Regions from separate parts of the Streptomyces sp. NPDC047081 genome, predicted to be linked through region 3. Evidence: riboswitches for the same ligand, from Rfam matches in the RefSeq annotation. Region 3 holds a riboswitch; each other region holds the start of a gene.

The links. A riboswitch is a leader RNA that binds a small molecule or an ion and turns the genes downstream of it on or off. The one in region 3 is predicted to bind cyclic di-AMP.
Region 1: linked by a shared signal. The riboswitch ahead of ABZ848_RS30325 (M23 family metallopeptidase) and the one ahead of ABZ848_RS15715 (LysM peptidoglycan-binding domain-containing M23 family metallopeptidase) in region 3 are both predicted to bind cyclic di-AMP.
Region 2: linked by a shared signal. The riboswitch ahead of ABZ848_RS12920 (NlpC/P60 family protein) and the one ahead of ABZ848_RS15715 (LysM peptidoglycan-binding domain-containing M23 family metallopeptidase) in region 3 are both predicted to bind cyclic di-AMP.
Region 4: linked by a shared signal. The riboswitch ahead of ABZ848_RS02380 (transglycosylase family protein) and the one ahead of ABZ848_RS15715 (LysM peptidoglycan-binding domain-containing M23 family metallopeptidase) in region 3 are both predicted to bind cyclic di-AMP.

The regions. Positions count from the first base shown of each region.
Region 1 covers NZ_JBEYUY010000018.1:65,478-70,641, forward strand. Annotated here, with positions in the region: gene ABZ848_RS30310 (GNAT family N-acetyltransferase) at 1-151, opposite strand, end outside; gene ABZ848_RS30315 (HPr family phosphocarrier protein) at 351-632, shown strand; gene ABZ848_RS30320 (GntR family transcriptional regulator) at 771-1,457, opposite strand; gene ABZ848_RS30325 (M23 family metallopeptidase) at 1,645-2,421, opposite strand; cyclic di-AMP (ydaO/yuaA leader) riboswitch at 2,435-2,596, opposite strand; gene ABZ848_RS30330 (pitrilysin family protein) at 2,789-4,177, opposite strand; gene ABZ848_RS30335 (pitrilysin family protein) at 4,174-5,164, opposite strand, start outside.
Region 2 covers NZ_JBEYUY010000006.1:6,053-11,216, forward strand. Annotated here, with positions in the region: gene pcrA (DNA helicase PcrA) at 1-1,520, opposite strand, end outside; cyclic di-AMP (ydaO/yuaA leader) riboswitch at 1,763-1,933, shown strand; gene ABZ848_RS12920 (NlpC/P60 family protein) at 1,941-3,092, shown strand; gene ABZ848_RS12925 (tellurite resistance/C4-dicarboxylate transporter family protein) at 3,292-4,281, shown strand; gene ABZ848_RS12930 (hypothetical protein) at 4,259-4,612, opposite strand; gene ABZ848_RS12935 (NlpC/P60 family protein) at 5,043-5,164, shown strand, end outside.
Region 3 covers NZ_JBEYUY010000007.1:142,171-147,334, forward strand. Annotated here, with positions in the region: gene ABZ848_RS15710 (alpha-galactosidase) at 1-1,448, shown strand, start outside; cyclic di-AMP (ydaO/yuaA leader) riboswitch at 1,749-1,914, shown strand; gene ABZ848_RS15715 (LysM peptidoglycan-binding domain-containing M23 family metallopeptidase) at 1,919-2,839, shown strand; gene ABZ848_RS15720 (DUF6250 domain-containing protein) at 3,050-3,763, shown strand; gene ABZ848_RS15725 (SGNH/GDSL hydrolase family protein) at 3,908-4,693, shown strand; gene ABZ848_RS15730 (TetR/AcrR family transcriptional regulator) at 4,755-5,164, opposite strand, start outside.
Region 4 covers NZ_JBEYUY010000001.1:510,271-515,434, forward strand. Annotated here, with positions in the region: gene eno (phosphopyruvate hydratase) at 1-1,111, opposite strand, end outside; gene ABZ848_RS02380 (transglycosylase family protein) at 1,414-2,100, opposite strand; cyclic di-AMP (ydaO/yuaA leader) riboswitch at 2,105-2,275, opposite strand; gene ABZ848_RS02385 (transglycosylase family protein) at 2,482-3,426, opposite strand; gene ABZ848_RS02390 (cytochrome P450) at 3,580-4,869, opposite strand; gene ABZ848_RS02395 (hypothetical protein) at 4,866-5,164, opposite strand, start outside.

The DNA.
Region 1 (5,164 bases), on a different contig from region 3:
TCGACTCGTCCGACACCTGCTCGTAGAAGCTGACCAGGCGCTCGGCGTCATCGACGGTGATGGGGCGGACGCGTGCGGTGCCGCCGTCGCGCAGCACCACGTCGGCTTCCCAGTGGGCGGGGTACTCGTGCCGGTCCGACGAGGTCTGCATGGGCCCCAGAGTACGGCTCGCGTCCGACAACGGCGCGAGGCAGTCTGTGGAGAACGACAGCAGAAGAGGGACAGGACGGAAGTCGGGCCGAGGCCGCGGTCCGACGCCCCCGATCCGGACGGGCGAAGGTCCGTTCCGGGCTTGCTTCATGTGTGGGAAACTGGTCTAGACAACCCTGAACACCGAAGGGCAGCATCACATGGCTGAGCGCCGCGTCAACGTCGGCTGGGCCGAGGGCCTCCACGCCCGCCCCGCTTCCATCTTCGTCCGGGCCGCCACGGCCGCAGGTATCCCGGTGACGATCGCCAAGGCCGACGGCAACCCCGTCAACGCGGCCTCCATGCTGGCCGTCCTGGGCCTGGGCGCCCAGGGTGGCGAGGAGATCGTCCTCGCCTCCGACGCCGAGGGTGCGGACGTCGCCCTCGACCGACTGGCCAAGCTGGTCTCCGAGGGTCTCGAGGAACTTCCCGAGACCGTCTGATCAGGGCATCACAGAAGGGCTCGTCCGAATTACCGGGCGAGCCCTTCGCATTTCCTGCACAGAGACCACGGAATTCCACTCGGGGGCAGCATGAATAAACCCCCGGGAATTCTCACTTCTTTGTATACGGCGCCTGTGTTAATGCCGCAGGCTCGGCATGTTTACGGGATGTTGCGAGTTCCTCACACGCTCGGCGCCGGTACCGAACCGCAGCCGGTGCGCCGCGCTGGAGCGCTCGGTGTGGAGGGTGGTGACGGCACGCGCGCGTTCGCTGTCGCCGCGCGCCACGGCGTCGACGATCGCGCCGTGCTCCGCCCAGGACTCCACGGGGTTGGCGGGCGCGTCCACGGCGTACATCCAGGCGATCTTGTGGCGCAGCTGGGTCAGCATCGAGGTCAGGGCGGGGCTGGCGGAGGCCTGGGCGAGCGTCTCGTGGAACCAGCCGCCCAGGGAGCGCAGATCCTCGCTGTTGCCCCTCCTGGCCCGCTCCTGGCCCAGTCTGACCAGGCCGCGCAGGACCTTGAGGTGGGCCTCGGTGCGGCGCTGGGCGGCCCGGGAGGCGCCGAGCGGCTCCAGGAGCATGCGCATCTCCAGCAGGTCGGCGGCCTCCTGCTCGTTCGGTTCGGCCACGCACGCGCCCGCGTGCCGGCGGGTCACCACGAAGCCCTCGGCCTCCAGGGTGCGCAGGGCCTCGCGGACGGGGACGCGCGAGACGCCGTAGCGGCGGGCCAGGAGTTCCTCGGTGAGGCGGCTCCCGCGCTCGTAGACACCGGCGACGATGTCGTCTCTGATCGCCGTGCATACCGAGTGCGCCGGAATACGCATGACCGACCTCCGTCTTAATCCCCGTGAAACGTCGCCGATTGACGTGTGTTCCGTGACTCTATTGCAATCGGCGGGAATTTCCGACGGGGGGCCGGAATCCATGGATATTTTTTGGACAGCAACCGGACGGAAACGGCGAAACCCCGGCTCGTGGAGCCGGGGTTCCGGAAGATCTCGCGGTCCGTCGTCAGACGTTCACGCCGTGCGAGCGCAGGTACGCGACGGGGTCGACGTCCGAGCCGTAGTCGGGGGTCGTACGGGCCTCGAAGTGCAGGTGCGGTCCGGTGACGTTGCCGGTCGCGCCGGAGAGGCCGATCTGCTGGCCCGGGGCGACCTTCTGGCCCACCGAGACACCGATGGACGACAGATGGCCGTACTGGGTGTACATGCCGTCGCTCATCTTGATCACGATGTTGTTGCCGTACGAGCCGCCCCACCCGGCCTCGACGACCGTGCCGGAGCCGACCGCGTGCACGGACGTACCACTGGCCGCGTGGAAGTCGATGCCTGTGTGGCTGCCGGAGGACCACAGAGAGCTGCTGGCCTTGTAGCCCGTGGAGACATAGGAGTTGGCGATCGGCGCCACGAAGGTGTTGAGGCGCTTGCGCTCGGCCTCGCGGGCGGCGCGCTGCTTGGCCTCGCGCTCCGCCTTGGCCTTGGCGACGGCCTTCTTGCGCGCGGCTTCGGCGGCGGCCTTCTTGCGGGCGGCCTCCTCGGCGGCCTGCTTCTGCGCGTCGGCCTGGGCGTCGATCTTGTCGGCTATGGAGTCGCCGATGGCGATGACGGGGTTGAGACCGGTCTGCTCGACGGTGCTCTCGACCGAGTTGTCGGCGGCGAGCGCGGGGGCCGCGAGGGTACCGATGACACCGGTGGTGGCGAGGGCTGCGACGCCGGCCGCCTGGACGGTGGAGCGCTTGAGCTTGCCGGGACGGCGGTGCTTCCCGGTGGCGCACATGAACGCCATGTACTGGCTGGTCCTTTCCTTCCTTCTCGCCTACCGGGTTAGCTGACGGGTTCGGAGCAGGAAGGTCTCCTACGGGCCCCCTCGCCGGAGCGCGGGCGTCCGATTCACCCCAGGGACTGCGTGGGTCCCCGGCTCCCCTGGCTCGCGCCGTACGGGGACTCGGCGATGACTGTCCGGTGCCGCGGATGCGGCGCGGTGCCTGACGGACAGCCCGGACGACGCTAAGCGGGGCGACTTTCAATCCCCAAACGGATCACGGTGTTTGTAGCGCATCCCACAGGGCAGACAGGCAACCTCCGCCCCAATTCGGACATAAGAGGGCCCTGGTGACGCATCAGTCACCAGGGCCCTCCACGCGCGCGTGCCGCTACTCGGCGGACACCACGGTCACTTCGCCGATGCCGAGCGCCTCCACGGGCGCCTTGATCTGCGCCGCGTCGCCGACGAGGACGGTCACCAGGCGGTCCACCGGGAACGCGCTCACGGCCGCCGCGGTGGCCTCCACGGTGCCGGTCGCGGCGAGCTGCCGGTACAGCGTGGCCTGGTAGTCGTCGGGCAGGTGCTGCTCTACCTGGTCGGCCAGCGTGCTCGCGACGGCCGCCGCGGTCTCGTACTTGAGCGGCGCGACTCCGACGAGGTTCTGTACGGCGACGTCCCGCTCCGCGTCGGTGAGGCCGCCCTCGGCGAGGGTGCGCAGCACCTTCCAGAGGTCGTCCAGCGCCGGGCCGGTGTTCGGGGTGTCGACGGAGCCGCTGATGGCGAGCATCGAGGCGCCGGTGCCGTCCGGGGCGGAGCGCAGCACCTGGCCGAACGCCCGCACACCGTAGGTGTAGCCCTTCTCCTCGCGCAGGACGCGGTCCAGGCGGGAGGTGAGGGTGCCGCCGAGGCAGTACGTGCCGAGCACCTGCGCGGGCCACACGCGGTCGTGCCGGTCGGCGCCGACGCGGCCGATGAGCAGCTGGGTCTGGACGGCGCCGGGACGGTCGACGATGAACACGCGGCCGGTGTCGTCGGCGGTGACCGGCGGCACCGGGCGGGGCTCGGCGGTGGAGCCCGTCCAGGTGCCCAGGGTCTCGCCGAGCAGTGCGTCCAGGTCGATGCCGGTGAGGTCGCCGACGACCACGGCGGTGGCGGTGGCGGGCCGGACATGGCGGTCGTAGAAGGCGCGTACGGCCGCCGCGTCGATCTTCTCGACGGTCTCCTCGGTGCCCTGGCGCGGGCGGGACATGCGCGAGGTCGCCGGGAACAGCTGCCGGGAGAGTTCCTTGGCGGCCCGCCGGGAGGGGTTGGCCAGCTCGTGCGGGATCTCGTCGAGGCGGTTGCGGACCAGCCGCTCGACCTCGCTGTCGGCGAACGCGGGCGCCCTGAGGGCGTCGGCGAGCAGGCCGAGCGCCTTGGCCAGGCGGGAGGCCGGCACCTCCAGGCTGAGGCGGACGCCGGGGTGGTCGGCGTGCGCGTCGAGGGTGGCGCCGCAGCGCTCCAGCTCGGCGGCGAAGTCCTCCGCGGAGTGCTTGTCGGTGCCCTCGGAGAAGGCGCGCGCCATGATCGTGGCGACGCCTTCGAAGTCGGCCGGCTCGGCCTCCAGGGGCGCGTCCAGGAGGACCTCGACGGCGACGACCTGCTGGCCGGGGCGGTGGCAGCGCAGGACGGTCAGGCCGTTGCCGAGCGCCCCGCGCGTGGGCGCGGGGAACGCCCACGGCTTGGCCTCGCCCGCCTGGGGCTGCGGGTGGAACTGCATCGTGGCGAGCTCGGTCACTTGGCCGCCTCCTCGTTCTTGTCGCCGGCTTCGACCGTGGCCTCGGCCTCGGGGTCTTCGGGGGGATCCGCGTCCTCGGCGACCTCTCCGGTGACGGGTTCGTAGACGAGCACCGCGCGGTTGTCGGGCCGCAGGCGGGCCTTGGCGACCTCCTGGACCTCCTGCGGCGTCACCTCCAGGACGCGCTGCACCGCGGTCAGGGCGAGCTGCGGGTCGCCGAACAGGACGGCGAACCGGCACAGTTCGTCGGCGCGGCCGGCGACCGTGCCGAGCCGGTCGAGCCACTCGCGCTCCAACTGGGCCTGGGCGCGCTCCATTTCCTCGGCCGTGGGGCCCTCCTCGGCGAACCGGGCGAGCTCCTCGTCGATGGCGGCCTCGATGACTGGCACCTCGACGTCACCGGAGGTCTTCACGTCCAGCCAGCCCAGGGAGGGCGCTCCGGCCAGCCGCAGCAGGCCGAAGCCGGCCGCGACGGCCGTACGGTCGCGCCGCACCAGGCGGTTGTAGAGGCGGGAGGACTCGCCGCCACCGAGGACGGTCAGCGCCAGGTCGGCCGCGTCGCACGCGCGCGTGCCGTCGTGCGGGAGCCGGTAGGCGGCCATCAACGCGCGCGCGGGGACCTCCTCCTCGACGACCTCGCGCAGCTGCTCGCCGATGACCTCGGGCAGCGAGCCGTCGCGGGGCGCGGGCTTGCCGTCGTGCGAGGCGATGGAGCCGAAGTACTTCTCGACCCAGGCGAGGGTCTGCTCCGGGTCGATGTCGCCGACCACCGACAGGACGGCGTTGTTCGGCGCGTAGTACGTGCGGAAGAACGCGCGCGCGTCCTCCAGGGTCGCCGCGTCCAGGTCGGCCATCGAGCCGATCGGGGTGTGGTGGTAGGGGTGGCCCTCCGGGTAGGCGAGGGCGGTGAGCTTCTCGAACGCGGTGCCGTACGGGACGTTGTCGTAGCGCTGCCTGCGTTCGTTCTTCACCACATCCCGCTGGTTC
Region 2 (5,164 bases), on a different contig from region 3:
TCGATCATCGCCTCCGCGCGGTCGCCGATGCCGCGCTTGGGGACGTTCAGGATCCGGCGCAGCGGCACCGAGTCCTCGGGGTTGGCGAGCACGCGCAGGTAGGCCAGGACGTCCCGGACCTCCTTGCGCTCGTAGAAGCGGACGCCGCCGACGACCTTGTAGGGCAGGCCGACGCGGATGAAGACCTCTTCGAAGACACGGGACTGGGCGTTCGTACGGTAGAAGACGGCGACGTCGCCGGCCTTCGCGTCCCCCGAGTCCGTGAGGCGGTCTATCTCCTCGGCGACGAACTGGGCCTCGTCGTGCTCGGTGTCGGCGACATAGCCGGTGATGCGCGCGCCCGCGCCCGCGTTGGTCCACAGGTTCTTGGGGCGGCGGGACTCGTTGCGCTCGATGACCGCGTTGGCGGCGGAGAGGATCGTCTGCGTGGAGCGGTAGTTCTGCTCCAGGAGGATCGTCGTCGCGTTCGGGTAGTCCTCCTCGAACTGGAGGATGTTGCGGATCGTCGCGCCGCGGAAGGCGTAGATCGACTGGTCGGCGTCACCCACGACACACAGCTCGGCGGGCGGGAGGTCGTACTCGTTCGGCGGGACGTCGACGGGGTGCTCGCTGGTCCCCACCAGCTCGCGCACGAGCGCGTACTGGGCGTGGTTGGTGTCCTGGTACTCGTCGACCATGACGTGGCGGAAGCGGCGGCGGTAGTGCTCGGCGACGTCCGGGAAGGCGCGCAGGAGGTTGACCGTCGTCATGATCAGGTCGTCGAAGTCGAGGGCGTTCGCCTCGCGCAGCCGCGACTGGTACATCGCGTAAGCCTGGGCGAGGGTCTTCTCGAAGCCGTCGGCGGCCTGGGCGGCGAAGTCCTCCTCGTCGATCAGCTCGTTCTTCAGGTTGCTGATCTTGGCGCTGAAGGACTTGGGCGGATACCGCTTGGGGTCGAGGTCCAGGTCGCGGCAGACCAGGGCCATCAGCCGCTTGCTGTCGGCGGCGTCGTAGATCGAGAAGGAGGACGTGAAGCCGAGCTTCTTGCTCTCCCTGCGCAGGATCCGCACGCACGCGCTGTGGAAGGTCATCACCCACATCGCGTTGGCGCGCGGGCCGACGAGCTGCTCGACGCGCTCCTTCATCTCGCCGGCGGCCTTGTTGGTGAAGGTGATCGCGAGGATCTGGCCCGGGTGCACGTTCCGCTCGGCGAGGAGGTGCGCGATGCGGTGCGTGAGCACACGGGTCTTGCCGGAGCCGGCGCCGGCCACGATGAGCAGGGGCGTGCCCGCGTGCACGACGGCGGCGCGCTGGTTCTCGTTCAGCCCGTCCAGCAGCGCGGCGGGGTCGATCACCGGCCGCGGGGCGCCGTCACGGTAGTAAGTGTCCCGGTCCGGCGGCACGTCGAACTTCCCGCCGAACAGATCGTCCGGAACCGGTTCCGGACCGTGATCGTCCTCGGGTGGCGGTGGGGGTTCCTCCTCGTGGCCACGGGGTGCCTTGAGGTCCGCCAGGAAGCTGTCGTCAAAGAGGCTGCTCATCGCTCTCCGAGTCTAGGGCGCCCCACTGACAACCCGCTGCCGCCCCGAGAACATCGCGGGATCCGACGAAGCCGACACGCTCCCGGACCACGCCGTCACAGTACGTGAGCACCCTCGCCCTGCTGACCAAAGGTCACGAAAATGTATCGGGCATATCGAACATCAACCTTCACACGGGCCACACGAGTTGGCTACCGTTCCGAGCAGGCCGAACGACCCCCACCGGCGAACCTCGCCGGGCCGTGCGGCCTCCGCCGAGTCCGGGGCGCCGCCGCGCAGCCGGAGCCGGGGACCCACCGACCTTGGGGTGAATCGGTCCAACTCCCATGGGGGACAAGGACCGTAGGGCAACCCTTCCGAACCACCCGCCCGAACCCGACAGCTAACTCGGTAGGCGGATTATGGAAGGAGTCGCCTCCCTTGGCGTCGCACCGCAAGTCGCGCCCCGCGGGTACGCGCGTAGCCGGCATACGCACCCCCGCTCTCGCCACGGCCGCCCTCACCTCCGTGGCCCTGCTCTCCCAGACGGCCAACGCCGCCCCGTCCGCCGACGGGAACCCCTCCCTCGAAGAGGTCGAGAAGAAGGTCGACGACCTGTACCGCCAGGCCGAGTCGGCGACCGAGAAGTACAACGCGGCGAAGGAGAAGACCTCCAAGCAGCGCAAGCGCGTGGACGGCCTCCTCGACGACGTCGCCAAGCGCGCCCAGAAGCTCAACGAACAGCGGGAGCGGCTCGGTTCCTTCGCCGCCGCCGAGTACCGCACGGGCGCCGCCGCGCCGGACACGGCGACCTTCCTGCTCGCCGACTCCCCGCAGGACTACTTCGACCAGACACAGCTGATGAGCCGGCTGACCTCCCGCCAGAAGAGCGAGGTCGACGACTACTTCAGCGAGCAGTCCGCGACGATGAAGAAGCGCCAGGAGGCCTCCGAGAACCTCCAGTCGCTCACCGAGTCGCAGAACGACCTGCAGACCGCCAAGTCCACCGTCCAGAAGAAGCTCTCCGACGCGCGTGAGCTGCTGTCGAAGCTGACCGCGCAGGAGAAGGCGCGGCTCGCGGAGATCGAGAAGAAGAAGCAGGAGGAGGCCGCCCGCAAGGCCGCGGAGCTGGCGCAGCAGCAGGCGGCCGAGCAGAAGGCCGAGGAGCAGGCGGCCCAGCAGAGCGGTTCGTCCACGTCCGGGAGCGGAAGCACGTCCACGGACTCCTCGTACGCCACCAAGGCCGCGAAGGCCCTCGCCTTCGCCCGCTCGCAGATCGGCAAGCCGTACGTCTGGGGCGCGACCGGCCCCGACTCCTACGACTGCTCAGGCCTCACCCAGGCCGCGTGGAAGGCCGCCGGCGTCTCCCTCCCCCGCACCACCTACGACCAGGTGAACGCCGGCACCACGGTCTCCCTCGCCGACGCCCAGCCCGGCGACCTGATCTTCTTCTACGACGACATCAGCCACGTCGGCATCTACATAGGCAACGGCATGATGATCCACGCCCCCAAGCCCGGCGCGTACGTCCGCGAGGAGTCGATCTACTACGGCGGCGAGTCGATCATCCACAGCGTGGTGCGGCCGGCGTGAGACAGGGGCGCGCCCGACTGGCGTGAGGCTGGGCAGGGGGCGCGCGCCAATGAATGAGCGCGGGCGCGCGAATCAACCTTGCGCGCCCCGCTTCATCACTGCGCGCCCCGCCTCATCACTGCGCGCCCCGCGCCAATTTCCTCGCGCACGCGCGCGTGCCCCGGCCGCAACCCCTGGTGTGCTCCTTAGCATCGGCTGCATGGCTGCCCACTCCGCCGATACGTCCGTTTCGTTCCGTGCCTGGTGGGCGCGGCGTGCGCCGGCGGCCGGGGGTGCTGTGATGGCGACCGGGATCGTGTCGGTCGGGCTACAGCTGACGGGGGACGAGGTGGTGTCGCGGGTCGCGCTGGTGATCGCCTGCGTGGCCTGGCTCGGCCTGGCGGCGGACTTCGTGGCGCGGCTGGCGTGGGATCGCGAGCGGTGGCGGGCCGAGGCCGGGTCGCCCGCCGCGCTCACGGCCGTCGCGGCGACCACCGTCCTCGGGACGCGGTTCTCCGCGCTCGGGTGGCAGACCCTCGCCGAGGCCCTGCTGGCGCTGGCAGTCGTGCTGTGGCCCGTGCTGCTCGTGGACGTCGTACGCCACTGGGGTCGGCGCATGCCGGGCGCGGTGTTCCTGTGTTGCGTGGCCACACAGGGCCTCGCCGTGCTCGCGGCCGCGCTGGCCGGGGCGGAGGCGGTGGCGTGGCTGGCGCACGCCGCGCTCGTACTGTCCGGGCTCGGTCTCGTCCTCTACGGCTTCGCCCTCGCCCGCTTCGACCTGCGGCAGGTCCTCGAAGGCGCCGGCGACCACTGGGTCGCGGGCGGCGCGCTCGCCATCTCGGCGCTGGCCGGGTCCAAGCTGATCGCCGCCGACAGCGCGCGCCTGTATCTGTGGAACGACGACGACCGCGGCGTCCTGCGCGCCGTCACCCTCGCGCTGCTCGTGCTCGACGTCGCCTGGTACGCCGTACTGCTGGTCGCGGAGGCCGCACGGCCCCGGCTGCGTTACGACGTGCGGCGCTGGTCCACCGTCTTCCCGATGGGGATGACCGCGGCGGCGACCCTGTCCATCGCCGCCGTCCTCGACGTCTCCTGGCTCGAAGGCCCGGGTCGGGCGCTGCTGTGGATCGCGGTGGCGGCGTGGCTCGCCGTCGCCGCGGGGGCCGTCGTCGCGGCCCGCGCCGACCTCAGGTCCACAGCACCGCGATGAAGATGTTCGCCGTGGTGAGCGCGCCGACCAGCCCGAACAGGCTCTTGTCGACCTTCTCGTCGTCCCGCTTCACATAGACCAGCCCGAGGATCACGATCAGCAGGGCCAGCTTCACGCCGATCTTGATGTTGTTGACGTGCTGGTCGTCGGCCTGGTTGAGGCCGACCAGGATCGCGCCGGTGACCAGCATCGTCAGCGCGCCGTGCAGCATCGCCGGGACGAAACGGGCCTCGCCGCGGCCCATCGCCTTCATCTGGGTGAGGAAGCCGCCGAGGAGCGAGGCGATGCCGACGATGTGCAGGCCGACGAAGAGATGGATGAGTACGTCCATGAGGCCGGAGCTTAAACAGGGGCGCACGGTGCGTCCGACACCGGCCCCGCCGCGACCCGTCCGGCAGGCGCGATTGGATCTTGCATATATGCGGCCCGTAGCAGCCCGTCACCCGTACGTGTCCCGGAACCCCGACATCGGTCAGCCCACTGCGTGAAGTCGACGGCTCCGGAACGGGATCACGGTCGTTTACAGTCACCCGCCGATCGACCGGCGGCACTTCCGCACATTGCGTTACCAAGCCGACACAGCCGGGTTTAGCGTCCTCCACCAGGTGACCGGCTCCCCACCGCCGCCCGGGCCAGGGGCGGCAGTCGATCACCACCGCCGAGAAGGTCCGGCGGCGGCCCGCTCCCCCTGTGCGGGCCGCCGCCGGACGCGTAAGTCGCCCCGTCCCCCCGGGGGTCGTACGAAAGGACGTGCAGTCCACGTGGCAGCGCATCGCAGGCCCGGTCGGCGTTCGATCGGTGGTCATACGGCCCGTACCGCCTTCACGATCGCGCTGGCGGGCGCGGCGACCGCGACGGCCTTCGACGGGACCGGCGACGCCGC
Region 3 (5,164 bases):
AGGAGCGCGGCGAGGTCTACGGCTGCGCGCTCGGCTGGTCCGGCTCCTGGCGCATCGCGGTGGCGCAACTCCCGGACGCGCGCGTGCAGATCACCGGCGGTGCCGGCTACGACGACTCCGGGCTGCTGAGGCTGGAGTCGGGGGAGTCGTACACCACCCCCGTCTTCGCCGGCCTGTGGAGCGACGGCGGCTTCGGCGGTGCGAGCCGGGCCTGGCACGCGTACCAGCGCGCGTACGTGATCCCGGACGCCGAGCAGGACCGCCCGGTGCTGTTCAACTCCTGGGAGGCCACCGAGTTCGACATCTCCGAGGAGCAGCAGGGCACGCTCGCCCGGCGGGCCGCGGCGATCGGCGTCGAGCTCTTCGTCGTCGACGACGGCTGGTTCGGCGAGCGCACCAGCGACCGCGCCGGGCTCGGCGACTGGACGCCCAACCCCGACCGCTTCCCCAAGGGCCTCGCACCGCTCGCCGACTACGTGCACGCGCTCGGCATGCAGTTCGGCATCTGGGTCGAGCCCGAAATGGTCAATCCGGACAGCGAGCTCTACCGCGCCCACCCCGACTGGGCGCAGTTCCAACCGGGACGAAAGCGGATGGAATTCCGCAATCAGCTCGTCCTCAACCTCGCCCGCGAGGACGTCCAGGAGTACCTCTGGGAGCGCCTCGACACACTCCTGACCAGCGCCCCGATCGACTACGTCAAGTGGGACTTCAACCGCTGCTTCACCGACGCCGGCTGGCCCGGCGAGGCCTATCCGCAGCGCCTGTGGGTCGACCATGTGCGCGCCTTTTACGCCCTGTTGGACCGCCTGCGGGCCGCCCACCCCGGCGTCGCCTTCGAGTCCTGCTCGGGCGGCGGCGGCCGGATCGACCTCGGCGTCATGAGCCGTACCGACCAGGTGTGGACCTCCGACAACACCGACCCGCTGGACCGGCTCGCCATCCAGCACGGCTTCAGCCAGATCCACCCCGCGCGCGTGATGGCCGCCTGGGTCACCGACAGCCCCAACACCCAGCTCAACGGCCGGATCAGCTCGCTGCGCTTCCGCTTCGTGAGCTCCATGGCCGGTGTGCTCGGGGTCGGCGGCGACCTCACCCAGTGGACCGAGGAGGAGCTCGCCGAGGCCGGTGAGTGGGTTGCCCTCTACAAGGAGATCCGCCCGCTCGTGCAGCACGGCGACCTCTACCGGCTGCGCCCGCCGACGGGCGGCCTGAGCGCGGTCCAGTACGTGCGCGGCGACGAGACGGTCGTCCTCGCCTGGCTCCAGGCGCAGAGTTACGGCGAACCCGTACCGGCGCTGCGACTGCGGGGCCTCGACCCCACAGCCTCGTACGAATGCCGTGAAACGGGCGAAGTTCACAGGGGTGCCGTATTGCTGCATCACGGACTGTGGACCGGACTGCGCGGCGACCTTGATGCGGCAGTCCTCCGCCTGCGCCGCATCTGAGCCTTCTGTCCGAATTGGCGTCTTCATTCCAACTCGCTCTGGAATAAGGAAAGCTGGAGCAGTGTCACGTGAGGAGCGTCATATCCGTGACGGTGCGTGCCCCGTCATGTTCACGTAATTCAGGTGCTTTTCAAGGGACTTTGGTCTCGGCGACTGCTTCCTGATTCACGGAGTGTGACGGGGAATTCCGGAAAGGGATCAAGGGAATCGCATTCACAGGGAACCGTCACTTGTCCCTTTGCGTCTTGGTCGCTTACGTTCCACACCAATCCGGACGGACGCCCAATCCTGCCGCCGCCCGGTGTCCGCACAACTCACCCGTGAACGGCAGGAGCGGGGGACCCACAGGTACAACCGCCTGGACCGGTCTCCGGAACAGGCTTGGGGTAAAGCCGCGCCGAAACGCGCGGCCGGACATCTCCAGTCCGCACCCGACAGCTCACCTCGCAGGCGCCGGAGAGGAATTCGCCATGCCCGCGAAGGGTAAGCACCGCCGCCCGAAGTCCCCGCGTCTTTCCCGCTCGATCGCCGTCGCCGGAACCGGTGGCGCCGCTCTCGCCCTCCCGCTCATGGGGGCCACCGGCGCCCATGCGGCCACCACGCAGTCCGCTTCCCAGTCGGTTTCCGAAAAGGCCGTCCAGTCCCTTCCGGTGACCCAGAAGAAGGCCGCCGAGAAGAAGAGCGCCGCCGACAACGCGGGTGCGCGCACCTATTCGGTGCGGGTCGGCGACTATCTCTCGAAGATCGCCGACGAGCAGAACGTCACCGGCGGCTGGAAGAAGCTCTACGCCGACAACCGCCAGGCCGTCGGCGACGACCCGTCGCTGATCCACCCCGGCCTGAAGCTCACCATCGGCAAGCAGGCCGCGACGAGCACCACCAAGTCCTCGTCCTCGGCCTCGTCCTCCTCCTCGGCCAAGTCGCAGTCGTCCTCCGCCAAGACGTCCGCCACCCGGACCGCCGAGACCACCAGCACCGCCACCGGCTTCACCCTCCCGGTCTCCGGCGGCACCATCGGCACCGGCTACCACGTGGCCGGCAGCATGTGGTCCAGCGGCTACCACACCGGCGTCGACTTCGTCGTCCCGACCGGCACCTCCCTCAAGGCCGTGGGCGCGGGCACGGTCGTCTCCGCGGGCTGGGGCGGCGCCTACGGCAACCAGGTCGTCATCAAGCTCGCCGACGGCTACTACGCCCAGTACGGCCACCTCTCCCAGCTCTCCGTCTCGGCCGGCCAGACCGTGACCGAGGGCCAGCAGATCGGCCTCTCCGGCGCGACCGGCAACGTCACCGGCCCGCACCTGCACTTCGAGATCCGCACCACGCCGGACTACGGCTCCGACGTGGACCCCGTGGCCTACCTCCGCTCGAAGGGCGTCGCCGTCGGCTGACCCCCGCCGACCCGACCGCCCGACACGCCGCCGAAGGCCGGACCCCGATCCCCGGGTCCGGCCTTCGGTGTGTCCGGCTCCGTCTGTTCGGGTTGCGGTGTTGCGGTCGTGTGGCGGGAGGGGCGGGGGTGTCGACAGGGAGGGGGCGCCGGCGGCACAGTGAACCCCGTTGCCCTGCAAGCGCTTTCTGCATCCGAAGGAGCCCCGCCTGTGACGACCACCCGCAGAGCATTCGGAGCCCTCGCCGCAGGCGCCGCCCTGGCCGCCCTCGCCCCTGCGCAAGGCGCGAGCGCCGCGCCCCGCCGGCGTCTCCTCGCCCACGACGACTTCCGGCGCGGCCTCGGCAAATGGGCCGTAGAACTGGAGAACGGCGGAACGGTCACCGCCTCGCGCGGGACGCTGGAGGTGGACGTACCCGCCGGCGCCACGGTCTGGTTCAGGCGGCGCCTCGACGGGCCGTACGCCATCGAGTACACCGCCACGGCCGTCTCCGAAGGCGGGGTCAACGACCGTGTGTCCGACCTCAACAACTTCTGGAACGCCACCGACGTCCGCTCCCCGGACGACATCTTCGCCACGCGGCGCGGCGGAGCACTGGCCGAGTACGACTACCTCCGCACGTACTACGTCGGCTACGGCGCCAACACCAACACCACGACCCGGCTGCGCCGTTACGTCGGCGAGGCCGGGGTCCGGCCGCTGATCTACGACTACACCGAGCCGCTGCTCGTCGCGAACGAGCCCAACCGGGTCCGGATCGTGTCCGACGGGTCGGCGGTCCGCTGGCGGAACAACGGGCGGCTCGTCTTCGACTACGACGACCAGGACCCGTACACAAGCGGGCATTTCGCCTTCCGGACGACCTGGAGTCATTTCCGGATCAGCGACTTCAGGGTCTGGCGGTTGACCCTTCAACAGCCCTGATCGGAAGGTTATTCCTGGCTTGGGGAGATCTTTAGAAGTGGCTTATCTCACCGCCCGTCAACCCCTTCTTACGGTCGCGTAGGTCACATTCGAAGGTGAATCATGAACAGCGTGGCAGACGATTCGAAGAGTGACAGCAGATCCGTGATCGGGTCGTACGTTGCGGTGGGGGACAGCTTCACCGAGGGCGTCGGCGACCCCGGCCCCGACGGGGCGTTCGTCGGCTGGGCCGACCGGTTCGCGGTGCTGCTCGCGGACCGCAGGCCCGAGGGCGACTTCGGCTACACCAACCTCGCCGTGCGCGGCAAACTGCTCGACCAGATCGTGGCGGACCAGGTTCCGAAGGCTCTTGAGCTGGCGCCGGACCTGGTCTCCTTCTGTGCGGGCGGTAACGACATCATCCGGCCCGGCACCGACCCCGACGAGGTCGCCGAGCGCTTCGAGCGGGCCGTCGTACGGCTCACCGAGGCCGTCGGCACCGTCATGGTGACGACCGGGTTCGACACCCGTGGCGTGCCCGTGCTCAAGCATCTGCGCGGCAAGATCGCCACGTACAACGGGCACGTCCGGGCCATCGCCGACCGGTACGGCTGCCCCGTACTCGACCTGTGGTCCCTGAAGACCGTCCAGGACCGCCGGGCCTGGGACGGCGACCGGCTGCACCTGTCTCCCGAGGGGCACACGCGCGTGGCGCTGCGCGCGGGGCAGGTCCTCGGCCTGGAGGTCCCGGCCGACCCCGACCAGCCCTGGCCGCCGCTCCCGCCGCGCGGCACCCTCGACGTCCGGCGGGACGACGTGCACTGGGCGCGCGAGTACCTGGTGCCGTGGATCGGACGGCGCCTGCGCGGCGAGTCCTCGGGCGACCACGTCACGGCGAAGGGCGCGCTGTCACCGGAGGACATCAAGAGCCGGATCGCCAGGGTGGCTTGAGCTTTCGACGGCGTGAGCCTCAGTGACGTGAGCCCCGGTGACGTGAGAGCGGAGCCGGGGCTCACCGCTCCGACGCGGTCAACGCCTCCCGCTCCAGCCCCAGTTCACGGGCCAGCGCCTCGTCCACCCACTCCTGCGCCCGCGACCGCGACACCGCGCCGGTGTACGAGGTCAGCTGGACGGCGAGTCCGTCCAACAGGGCCGTCAGGCGCAGGGCCGTGCCGGTCGGGTCCGGGCAGCGGAACTCGTCCGCCGCCACGCCTTCAGCGATGACCTCGGCGAGCGCCGCCTTCCACTGCCGGTCGAGGTCCCGGGTGACCTCCTGCAGGGCGGGCTCGCGCAGCGCCGCCGCCCAGCCCTCGATCCACAGCCGCCAGCCCTTGGCCTGCCCGGTCGGCGCGTACCAGCGCACCGCCGAACGCAGCCGCCGCAGCGCCGTCGTACGGCGTCCGAGCAGCTTGCGCAGATGGG
Region 4 (5,164 bases), on a different contig from region 3:
CGGTCTCGCCGGAGCGGTGGGACATCATGCACTTGAAGCCGTTGCGCTGGGCGAGCTCGACGGCGTCCAGGGTCTCGGTGAGCGAGCCGATCTGGTTCACCTTGACGAGGAGCGCGTTGGCGGCGCCGTCCTCGATGCCGCGGGCGAGGCGCTCCGGGTTGGTGACGAACAGGTCGTCGCCGACGATCTGGACCTTGTCTCCGAGCTTGTCCGTGAGGACCTTCCAGCCGGCCCAGTCGTCCTCGAACAGCGGGTCCTCGATGGAGACGAGCGGGTAGGCCGCGACGAGCTCCTCGTAGTACTCCGTCATCTCGGCGGCGGAGCGCTCCTTGCCCTCGAAGAGGTACTTGCCGTCCTTGTAGAACTCGGAGGCGGCGACGTCGAGCGCGAGGGCGATCTGCTCGCCGGGGGCGTAGCCGGCTTCCTTGATGGCCTCGAGGATGAGGTCGAGGGCGGCGCGGTTGGAGTCCAGGTTCGGGGCGAAGCCGCCCTCGTCGCCGAGGCCGGTGGACAGGCCGCGGCCCTTCAGGACCTTCTTGAGGGTGTGGTAGACCTCGGTGCCCCAGCGCAGCGCCTCGGAGAAGGACTCCGCGCCGATCGGGGCGATCATGAACTCCTGGATGTCGACGTTGGAGTCCGCGTGGGATCCGCCGTTCAGGATGTTCATCATCGGGACGGGCAGCAGGTGCGCGTTCGGGCCGCCGAGGTAGCGGAAGAGCGGGAGGTCGCTGGCCTCGGAGGCGGCGTGGGCGACGGCGAGGGAGACGCCGAGGATGGCGTTGGCGCCGAGGGAGCCCTTGTTGTCGGTGGCGTCCAGGTCGAACATCGCCTGGTCGATCAGGCGCTGCTCGGTGGCGTCGTAGCCGACCAGCTCCGGGCCGATCTGCTCGATGACGGCGAGGACGGCCTTCTCGACACCCTTGCCCTGGTAGCGGTTCGGGTCACCGTCTCGGAGCTCGATGGCCTCGAAGGCGCCGGTGGAGGCGCCGGAGGGGACGGCGGCACGACCCGTGCTGCCGTCGTCGAGGCCGACCTCGACCTCGACCGTGGGGTTGCCTCGGGAGTCCAGGATTTCCCGGGCTACGACGACGTCGATGGACGGCACGAGCATCTCCTTCTTGGGATGTGACGCGGCTACGGCAGCACCGCAGCGGCTCTGCGAGACGAGCCTAACCGGCTCCGGCGGATCGGCCACGCTGCCGCCCACCTCTTGGGCAGAACCGAGAGTAAATTGTTTCCGAACGGAACAAAAACCTGCGCGGAAGCACGCGTGCGCGCACACAAAAAGCCCCGCCCCGGTGCGTACGGGGGAACACGCACCGAGGCGGGGAGTCCGTGGGGGACGGGGGAGGCCCTCACGTGTCCTCCATATTGGTGGACACGGCTGTGAAGGCACTGTGGTTCAGCTGGGTTTTACTTCAGGTGGAGCTGCTGACCCGGGTAGATGAGGTTGGCGTCCTCGACGATGTCCTTGTTCAGCTCGAACAGCTTCTTCCAGCCGCCCTTCACCTTGTGCTTCTCGGCGATGGAGCTGAGGGTGTCACCCTTGACGACCTTGTACTCGCCGTCGCCCTTCTTGACCTTCTTGCCGGTCGGGGTGGTGACGGTCTTCGTCGACTTCTTCACGGTCGTGCGCTCGGAGGAGCGGGACGCGGCCTGGGAGTCGGAGCGGGTCGTGTTCGAGGAGCTGCCGGCCGAGCTGGACGCGCTGCTGCCGTTGTAGGCGGCGCTGGACAGGCCCGTGCCGCAGACCGGCCAGGCGCCCTTGCCCTGGGAGGCGAGGACCTTCTCGGCGACGGCGATCTGCTGCGCCTTGGAGGCCTGGTTGGCCTGCGCGGCGTAGGCGGTGCCGCCGTACGCGGCCCAGGTGGAGGCGGAGAACTGCAGACCGCCGTAGTAGCCGTTGCCGGTGTTGATGGACCAGTTGCCGCCGGACTCGCACTGGGCGACGGCGTCCCACTCGGAGGCGGTGGCGGCGGAGGCGCTGCCGGCGGCCATCAGCGGGGCGGCGACGGCGGCGGCACCGGTGACGCCGACGACGGCGATGGCACGGGCGGTCTTGGACGGACGACGGTGCTTGCCCTTGCTGGAAAACAGCATGGATGGATCCCCTCACCGACGCCTGCGAGGTGAGCTGTCGGGTTCGGGCCGGTTGAGTTGCCCGGCCGCGCCCTCGTCTCCACGAGGCGCGGCTACACCCCAAGCCGCCACCGTCAACCATCCGGTGGGGCGCTTACCTTGGGTCCCCCGCTCCTGCCTACGGCGCTGTCAAGCGACGACTGTTCCCGCACGGCCGCTGGCAGGATTCGGCGTTGCGACCGACGGGGCTCGGGTTGCCGAGCGGTGACGACGGTAGACAGGGAATCCGGCGAATTTCAAAGACGATCAGGGCTTCTGAGACTCATCCCACACTTTCGCCAAATCGGACATTCGGCGCGAAGTGTGACGTGAACTCCCGTCTTTTTTCACCCCGTTCGAGGTCTATTCGGCGGGGAGGTCCAGGGTCTGACCGGCAGTGATGTGGTTCGGGTCGGTGCCGATGTCCTGCTTGTTCGCGTCATAGAGGGCGCGCCACCCGCCGTCCAGGTCAAGGGAGTCGGCGATGGAGGCGAGAGTGTCGCCGGCGTGGACGGTGTACGTGTCGTCCGTACGACCCGTGTCCGCATCCTCATCGGCGGCGGCGCCGCGGTGTTTGCCGCTGCCGACCGCGCCGGTGTCGACGAGGCTCCAAGAGCCGACGGCCTGCTCGGAGTTGTCCGAGTCGTCACCGTTCGCCCGATCTGTAGATGAGCTGTCGGTTTTCTGTGACTCGGACGGAGAGGCGGAAGGCGACGCGGAATTGCCGGATTTGGTGGAGTTGTCCGCACTGTCGGTGGAGGCGCTCGGCGAGGCGGAACCGTCGGATCCATCACCGGAGGACGAGGAACCCGATCCCGTGTCACCGGACGAGTTGGACAAGCCGGTGGAGCCGGAACTGTCGGACGAGTCCGAATTCCCGGACGAACCGGACGAGTCGTCCGCGACACCGGTGTCCACGTCGGCCGAGCCGGAGTCCTTGGTCAGCCCGGTGGTCAGTCCACAGGTGTGGAAGGCACCCACACCCTGGTCGTCGAGGAGCTTCTCGGCGACGGCGATCTGCTGGTTGCGGCTGGCCAGGTCGGCGCTCGGGGCGTAGTCGAGGCCGCCGTACTTCTCCCAGTCCTCCTGGGTGAGCTTCAGCCCGCCGTAGAACCCGTCACCGTTGTTCTCGCTCCAGGAGCCACCGGTCTCGCACTGTGCCACCTTGTCCCAGGTGTTTCCGTCGGCGGCGCTGGCGCCGCTCGCGGCGAACAGCGGGATCGCGATGGCGGAGCCGGTCACGCCGGCCGCGACGAGGAGTGCCGGAGCCTGGCGGGGGCGACGGTGACGACCGTTCCCGGAGAGCATGCGGGGGCCTTTCGCGAGACAGCAGTGACCGCGGCGCGTGAAGCTTGGGCCAAGCCTTGGCGCCGCCATGGTCCGTGAACCTATCGACTGACGATCACTTGTCACAAGTTAATGCCGCGTAGATCACGTGAAGATCACAGACTTGAGCGCGTGTCACGTTCGGCTGGAAGGACGTGTCGGCCCAACCGGGCTGAACTCGACCGGAAGCGTACGCAGTCCACGCATGATGAGCCCACCACGCCACCTCAACTCGGCGGGATCGGTGGCGAGTTGCAGATCGGGCAGCCGGGTGAGGAGGGTGGCGAGCGCGGTCTGCCCCTCAAGTCGGGCCAGCGGAGCGCCCAGACAGTAGTGGATGCCGTGCCCGTATCCGAGGTGCTGGTTGTCACGGCGGGAGAGGTCGAGGGTGTCGGGCTCGGCGAACCGCTCGGGATCCCGGTCGGCCGCGGCGAGTACGACGAGAACCGGATCGCCGGTCGCGATGTCCTGCCCGCCGATGCGAAGCGGCTCGGTGGCGAACCGCCAGGTGGCGAGCTCCACGGGCCCGTCGTAGCGCAGCAGTTCCTCCACCCCCGTCTCCAGCAGCCCGCGTTCGCCGGCGGCGAGGGAGGACTGGAGTCTGTGGCGCTGCTCGGGGTGGGTGAGGAGGGCGTACGTCCCGTTGCCGATGAGGTTGACGGTGGTCTCGAACCCGGCGAACAGCAGGATGAAGGCCATGGCGGCGGCCTCGTTCTCGGTGAGGTGCTCGCCGTGGTCGGAGGCGCGGATGAGCCCGGAGATGAGGTCTTCGCCGGGAGTGGGTTGGGCGGGCAGCGCTTCCCGCTTCCGATGGATGAGCTCGGCGAGGTAACCACGCATCTTCTTCACGGACCGCGCGACACCACCCCGGGGCCCGCCCCCGTGCCGGATCATCATCCCGGCCCAGTCCCGGAAGTCGTCCTGGTCCTCGCGAGGGACGCCGAGCAGATCACAGATGGCGTAGATGGGGAGGGGAAAGGCGAAGTCGTGAATGAGATCGGCTTCGCCCCTGGCCGCGAACTGGTCGATGAGGTGGTCGGTGAGCGCCTGCACACGGGGCGCGAACTCGGCGACGCGGCGGGGCGTGAAGGCCTTGCTGACGAGCCGCCGTAGCCGGGTGTGGTCCGGGGGGTCGATGTTGAGGAGATGGGTCATGAGCTCCGCCTTGCGCTCCCCGGGGATGCCGGTCTTCCCCTTGGCGTGGGCGGGCTCGTCGTGGTGCGCGGGGTTCTTGGAGAGGCGGGGGTCGGCGAGGGTCTGCTTGGCGTCGGAGTAGCGGGTGACCAGCCAGGCTTCCACGCCGCTGGGGAGGGTGGTGCGGTGGACGGGGGCGTGGTCTCGGAGCCATGCGTAGGCGGGGTAGGGGTTTGTGGCGAATTCCCAGGTGAAGAGTTCGGGGGTGGCGGGGGTGGGGTGGCTGGTCACTCCTTGACGGTATCCGGAGGGTCCGAGTCGGGGTCACCGGCCAGGTCCCTGAACTCCGGCTGATCCCTGAGCGGAAGGTTCAGGGCGAGTTTGATGCGCAGGGGCACCCCACCGCTCTTGACGATGAACGAGGACTCGCCGGAACTCCACGCGCGCTCGGCCTCGGCGTCCGCGGCGGCGTCCACAGTCCGGGGGGCCTCGGCGGACCGGAGCATCCAGTGCTTGGCGCGGCTGAGGTGGAAGCGGCCGAGGAGATACGCCGCGTCCCCGTTTCCCCGGTCCGCCGCCGCCTCCA